Regions from separate parts of the Martinezella lusitana genome, predicted to be linked through region 2. Evidence: riboswitches for the same ligand, from Rfam matches in the RefSeq annotation. Region 2 holds a riboswitch; the other holds the start of a gene.

Region 1 (3,407 bases), on a different replicon from region 2:
GGCTTCGGATGCGGCCATTCTATCTGACCGCTCTTATGCGTCGGTGGAATTGAGATGGTGAACTGAGCGTAATTCGTCGAAATCGACCGTCCACTCGTGAAAATATTCTGCGCCGGATCTTTTCTTGGCCTGGTCGTTGCCGAATAGACCGTGATCGTATTCGTCGTTGCGGGGGCTTTCGAAACTGTTTCCAATACATCAGGTCCTGGGCGGCTCGCACACGACGTGAGCATAGCCATTATCAGGAACAGGCTAAATCTTTTCATTCTCTGGCCTTTGTGCCCGATTGCCAACGCTACGGCATTATCACGCACATCGCTGCCATTCAAATGATTCATTGACTCATACGTCAACGAATTGGAAGCGGCCATCGAGATGGCGACCCCTCTACCCACGCTCGATGCAAGATGCCGGCAAGGCTCCCGTCATTTCGCAAGCTGCGGCAAAATCAAATTTGCTGGGCGCTCGAAAGACCGAAATACTTAGCGAATTTCAGATTGCGAATATTACTATTTCTTTTCAAAATAACACTACAGACTATCGCCATTCATTATTAATATTGTACTCTGTGCCGCACTATAAAGATCCGCCAGCTCGAATAGGACGCACGCATGCAAATGAAAGCTGAATTGCCGAGCGGGGAAGAACAAGTGCCAACTCACGGCCGCATAAAAATCCTTTATATTCAACCCGGCACGAGTTCCTTCGCAGGCATCGAGCGCGTGGTCGATACGATATGCTCTGCCCTGTCCGAAAAATACGCGGCCGACTTTGAGATTGACGTCCTCTACACGTCTACCCACAAAAACCGGCCGGCTGGAAAGCAAAGCTACAATACGATCGATAGAATTGCGCACAACCGGCGAGAATTGGTGTCTATCTTAAGGAGCGTGTTCAAGAGCAAGGACTATGGCCTTATCGTCGTCCCGCAGATCGAGCCGACGGTCATTTGCATGATGGCTTGCCTGGGAATCCGACGGAATTTCGCCATGCATCTGCATGGCAATCCACGGCTGGAACCGAGCCACCTCAAAGCCAAGATCCTGTTCTTTCTGATGAGGATCTATTTCATCAAGCGCCTCTCCTACGTCTTCGGCACATCGCCCAAGCAGCTTGAATCTTTCAAGGCCATGTTCGCCAGCAAAACGCCGCAATACTGGCTGCCAAATCCGGTCAGAAAGTTTGATTTCCCAAAAAGTAAACCTGTCGATGAGGCAAACTGCGTTACCTTTGTGAATGTCGGCCGATTTTCCTATCAAAAGGGGCAGGATATCCTGCTGGATGCATTCGCCGAACTTTATAAGGCCCGCAAGAACGTCAAACTCAAGGTTGTGGGTTACGGCGCTGGAGAGGCTGAGCTGCGTGAGCAAATCAGACGGCTGGAACTCGAGGACGTGGTAAGCATCGAGCACCACCCGGACAATCCGCAATCGGCCTTGTCCACCAGCGATGTCTACATATCGACATCGCGTTGGGAAGGCTGGTCGTTGGCGATATGCGAGGCCCTGAGGTTTGGTCTTCCGGTCATATCGACCGACTGCGAATTCGGTCCGAGCGACATTCTCGTGGACAGGCGTCTAGGCCTTCTCGTTCCAGTGAGCGGCGGCGATGAACTGGTCAAGGCGATGATTTATTACTGCGACAACCTGCAGGATGAATTGTCCCATGCGGAATACCGACAGAGCTTCATAGACAGCTTCGACACCGAACGGGTTGTCGATGTCCATGCGGATGCCTTGCGGGTCGCTGCACGGCATCGACAATATGCTTTGCCCTGGTCCGCAGGCATGCTTTGAGTTTTGAAAAAGCATTCGACGGGATTAAAGTCGCGGCTACTCACATCCTTGACATTGCCTGGCCAGTGAATGAGTGTTTAGCAGCTGCGCGACTGGCGGATTATGATGGAAAACCATCGTGGAACGCAGCGATATACGCCGACCGCCTGGGCCCTACTGAGAATCGCAATGGGGGGCTCATATGCGCTTGGACATCGATCGAATCGAAACCGCTGCCACGACCATACACAAGGTCTTTCTTCATACACCGCAATACGTCTGTGAAACTCTGAGCCGGGCTCTGGGTTGCCGAGTCATTCTCAAAGTAGAAACGATGAATCCCGTGCGCTGCTTCAAAGGGCGTGGCACCGAGATGGTTTTGGCACGGCTACAGTCGCAAGGTGATAAAAAATCGGTCGTCTGCGCCAGCGCGGGCAATCTGGGTCAAGCACTCGCCTATGGTGGCCAACTGAGAAACTTTGATGTCACGGTGACGGCATCCGCCGCCGCCAATGCCTTCAAGGTGGAAAAGATGCGGCTACTAGGGGCAAATGTGGTGTTGGTCGAAGGGGAGATCGAAGCAGCACTTCAAGCGGCCTCGGATCATGCCGAAGAAACGGGCGCCTTCCTCGTGGAGGACAGCAAGAATCTCGACACGTGTGAAGGTGCCGCGACAATCGGGCTCGAGCTTTCACAACTTCCTGAAGCGCTGGACGCCGTCCTGGTTTCTCTGGGAGCCGGGGCAATGGCGACGGGCATCGGTTATGCCCTGAAGTGCCGGCGGCCAAGCGTGGAGATAATCACAGTCCAGCCCCGAAATGCACCGGCTATGACCCTTTCCTTCAAGGCCAGGCGGATTGTGGACGCCGGCGCCCCGAACACCATCGCCGATGGGGTGGCTGGGCGCTATGTAATCCCGGAAGTTCTCGATGATTTATTGGCCGTCGCCGATGACGCCCTTTTGGTCAGCGAGGAAAGCATCAAGGAGGGAATGCGGCTTCTATACCTGCATTCTGGGCTTATAGTCGAACCCGCCGCCGCACTTGGCGTCGCAGCCATTCTTGAGAATCCACAGCGTTTCGCCGGCAAGACCGTGGCAACCGTTCTTTGTGGCGGCAATGTCGAACCCAAGGCGTTCGAAGAGTGGATTAGGCCGTAGTGACAAAGCCGTTGATCGCCTAGCGCGATAATTTGACCGACGTCACGCGTAAACCTGCATGTAGTCGACCCGCATATGGGTTAGCCGGTCTTCCGGCTTCAGCGGATTGGGGAACGGGACATCCGACCGCAAGGCAAGCGTGAGCAGCGGCCAGAATACATCTCCTCCCGCATCCATCTCCGCTGCGCGCCCCAAAGTCCAGTCGATAGGCTGCTGGGTTTTCGGATCGAGGATCTGTTTGCGCTCGAAGTAGAAGCGGCAGCGGGCACCCTCGATGAGCAGACCATAGCGGAAATAGCCCTTGGTGATATCGACGCTGGTCGGAACGCCGATCCCTTTGTGATGCTCGCCCGGCTTGCCCCATTCGTGCAGGTATGCGCCATAGAGGTCGTGTTCCCACCCTTTCTGTTCGACGACATCGAGTTCGACGCTCGTCTGGGGAAAAAGAATGCTCCTGCCGTTCATCAGCCAGA
Region 2 (3,407 bases):
CGCGCCACCGAGCTGGCCATCGGCTGTCGGGATCAGCAACAGCGAGCCGCTTTCCGCCCTGTAGCCGGCCTTATGTGCCCAATCGAGCGCGATGGGATCGATGGTGCCGGTCTCGATATGCGCCGGGGTGACGGCGAAGATAGGCAGCGTCGCGCCACCCTTCGAATTGAACGGCGTCGCGCGCTCGATGTACTGATAGGGGGCCATGACTATCCTTTGGCGGTCATTTCAGGGAATCATCAGTTAACTGTCTGTTAGGGTTAACAGATTATTGCTGGAGCGAACATTGCGTCAAACCTTTCCCTGTTCCGATTTGAGGCCAGACGCAGGACTCTGACATTCAGGGATAGGGACATGTCCGCCGCCTCAACCACGTCTTCACTCAAGACTTTCCTTTTCCGTGGCGCATCGGCTGCCCTTCTGGCGCTTGCGCTGGCAGGCTGCTCGACGACGGGCAAGGACAAGATGACGACCGGTTCGATCCCGACGGTGTCGAAGCCGGTCGACCAGATGGACAGCGCCGACCTTGCCCGAGCAACCCTCACCCTCGGCAAAGCCTACGACACCAATCCGAAGGACCGCGACACCGGCGTCAACTACGCCAACGTGCTGCGCATGACCGGCCGCAACGAACAGGCTCTCGCCGTCATGCAGCAGGTGGCGATCACCCATCCGAGCGACCGCGGCGTTCTCGCGGCCTACGGCAAGGCGCAGGCGGCGGCAGGCCAACTGCAAGAGGCGCTGGCAACCATCGACCGCGCGCAGATGCCGGACCGCCCGGACTGGCGGCTGGTTTCGGCCGAAGGCGCTATCCTCGACCAACTCGGCCGCTCGAACGAGGCCCGCGGCAAATATCGCGACGCGCTGGTGCTGGCCCCGAATGAACCGTCCATCCTTTCCAATCTCGGCATGTCCTATGTGCTGACCGGCGACCTCAAGTCCGCCGAAAGCTATCTTCGCTCCGCCGCCGGCCAGCCGACAGCTGACAGCCGCGTGCGCCAGAACCTGGCCCTCGTCGTCGGCCTGGAGGGCCGCTTTCCCGAGGCAGAGCAGATCGCCCGGCAGGAACTGACGCAGCAGCAGGCCGATGCCAATGTGGCCTATCTGCGCGGCATGCTGGCGCAACAGAATTCCTGGCAGAAACTCGCCGCCAGCGACAATACCAAGAAAGCGGTCAATTAGGCCTTCAGCGCCAGATATGCCGTGGTAGGCTTTCAGTCACCAGCCGGGCGCCGAGCGCACCCATAACGGCGCCCGCGGTCCTATCGATCCAGAGCTTGGATTTCAGATGGAACGCGCGCGGACGGTCTGACGAAAAGGCGAGCGCCACAACCGTATACCAGCCCGCCTCGATCACGAAGATCGCCGGCGGCATTGCGAGTATCAACCAGCAAGCGGGATCGGCCGGGAGAAGCGCCGCAAAGATGCTGCCATAGAAAATAGCGGTCTTCGGATTGCTGAGCTGCGTTCCAAGCCCGAACCAGAAATTGCGACCGACGCTCATGCTGGACGGGGCAGCGGGAGCGTCGACGACGAGATCCTCAGCCGCGCCGCGCCAGATTCCAATCCCGAGATAAATCAGATAGAGGCCACCGGCGATCTTCAGGGCGAGATACAGCCATTCGACCTGCATCAGCAGGGCATTCAACCCGGCCAACGCCAATGTCGCAAAAATAACCGCGCCCACACCCATGCCGAGGGCTGCAGCAAGACCGGCCTTGCGCGAGCGGGAAACGGCGATACGGGAAACGAGAACGAAACTCGGACCAGGACTGGCCGCCCCGATGGAGATGGCAGCTAAAATGCTGAAAAAGACAGCGATGGACGACATATAGCAACTCCCGTTCGATTGGAATTTGCCCAGGTGAGCGGCACTATCTTGCCCGCGCTCCCCGATGGTCGCCCATCTCATATCGCCAGTTGCGCAGGGGGGCAGACTAGCTGCCTCCAAGCCCTGCGGCAAGATCCGCGTATCAGAACTTATCCATCACCTGGATGATGGCCGGGCCGAGGATGACGGCCATCAGGACAGGCAGGAAGAAGACGATCATCGGCACGGTCAGTTTCGGCGGAAGGGCGGACGCTTTCTTTTCCGCCTCGTTCATGCGCTCGTCGCGGCCTTCCTGCGCCAGCACGCGCAGCGCCTGCGAGACAGGCGTGCCGTAGCGTTCCGCCTGGATCAGGGCCTGCGTCACCGACTTGACGATTTCGATCTGGGTGCGGGCGGCGAGATTGTCGAAGGCGGTGCGACGCTCCTGCAGGAACGAGAGCTCGGCCGTGGTCAACACCATTTCCTCGGCAAGTGCCGGCGATTGCTCCGCCATCTCTTCGGAGACGCGGCGCATGCCGGCCTCGATGGAGATGCCCGATTCCACGCAGATCAGCATCAGGTCGAGTGCATCCGGCCAGGCGCGCTTGATGGATTTCTGCCGCTTGGCGACCCGGTTGGAGATATAGATATTCGGTGAGTAGAAACCGACATAGCTGTGTCCGATGACACCGAGAAGACGGAGGGGAAACGGCTTGGCGGCGAAATAGCCGAGGCCGAAAACCAAGAAGACGGCCACGGCCAGGAACAGAAAGGGTAGCAGGAAGCGCGCCACCAGGAACATGTTCAGCGCGTTTTCCGAGCGCAGGCCGGCGGCGCGCAGGCGATTGACGGTGTTGGTATCGACCAGCGCGTTGCGGAGATTGAAGCGCTCGACGATCTGGCGGACGTTTTTGTTGTTCTGGCTGCGCAGGGACGCCTTGCCGCCGTCCGTGTTCATCCGGGCGCGTTCACGGGCGCGGATCTGCTCGCGCTCGGTGGAGACCGCCTTCATGCGCTTGTTGAGATCGCCGCGCTCGAGGAAGGGCACGGCTATCGTGTAGAATGTGGCAAAGACAGCAATCGCCACGAAAACGGCGAGGATCATACTCGGATCGGTCAACTTGGCGGCAATATCGGCCATGGGCTGTGTCTTTCCTTCCGATCAGATGTCGAAATTGACCATTTGGCGCATGATGATGATGCCGAATGCCATCCAGATGCCGGCAAGCAACATGATCAGATGACCGCGCGGATCGGTGAAAAGGATCATCATGTATTGCGGCGAGGTCAGGTAGACGAGCAGCATGACGATGAAGGGCAGCGCACCGATGATGACGGCCGAGGCCTTGGCTTCCATCGACAGCGCGATCACCTTCGCCTTCATTTTCTTGCGCTCGCGCAGCACCTTCGCAAGATTGCCCAGCGCTTCGGAGAGATTGCCGCCCGCCTGCGCCTGGATAGCGATGACGATCGAGAAGAAATTCACCTCCTGTAGCGGCATGTGATTGTTCATGCGCGCACAGGCATCGGTCATGCTGAGGCCGACTTGCTGTGTTTCGACCACCCTGCGGAACTCGGACTTGACCGGCTCGCGCGC

What was found. A riboswitch is a leader RNA that binds a small molecule or an ion and turns the genes downstream of it on or off. The one in region 2 is predicted to bind ZMP and ZTP.
Region 1: it holds a riboswitch for ZMP and ZTP, as region 2 does, so the genes downstream of both, HB780_RS06290 (threonine ammonia-lyase) here and HB780_RS27010 (LysE family translocator) in region 2, are expected to answer to the same signal.

The regions. Positions count from the first base shown of each region.
Region 1 covers NZ_CP050307.1:693,826-697,232, reverse strand. The annotation lists gene HB780_RS06300 (alpha/beta hydrolase) at 1-239, opposite strand, end outside; gene HB780_RS06295 (glycosyltransferase) at 612-1,796, shown strand; ZMP/ZTP riboswitch at 1,875-1,955, shown strand; gene HB780_RS06290 (threonine ammonia-lyase) at 1,978-2,934, shown strand; gene HB780_RS06285 (LamG domain-containing protein) at 2,977-3,407, opposite strand, start outside.
Region 2 covers NZ_CP050308.1:2,761,881-2,765,287, reverse strand. The annotation lists gene HB780_RS27020 (leucyl aminopeptidase family protein) at 1-207, opposite strand, end outside; gene HB780_RS27015 (tetratricopeptide repeat protein) at 355-1,182, shown strand; gene HB780_RS27010 (LysE family translocator) at 1,187-1,831, opposite strand; ZMP/ZTP riboswitch at 1,852-1,934, opposite strand; gene HB780_RS27005 (type II secretion system F family protein) at 1,974-2,951, opposite strand; gene HB780_RS27000 (type II secretion system F family protein) at 2,973-3,407, opposite strand, start outside.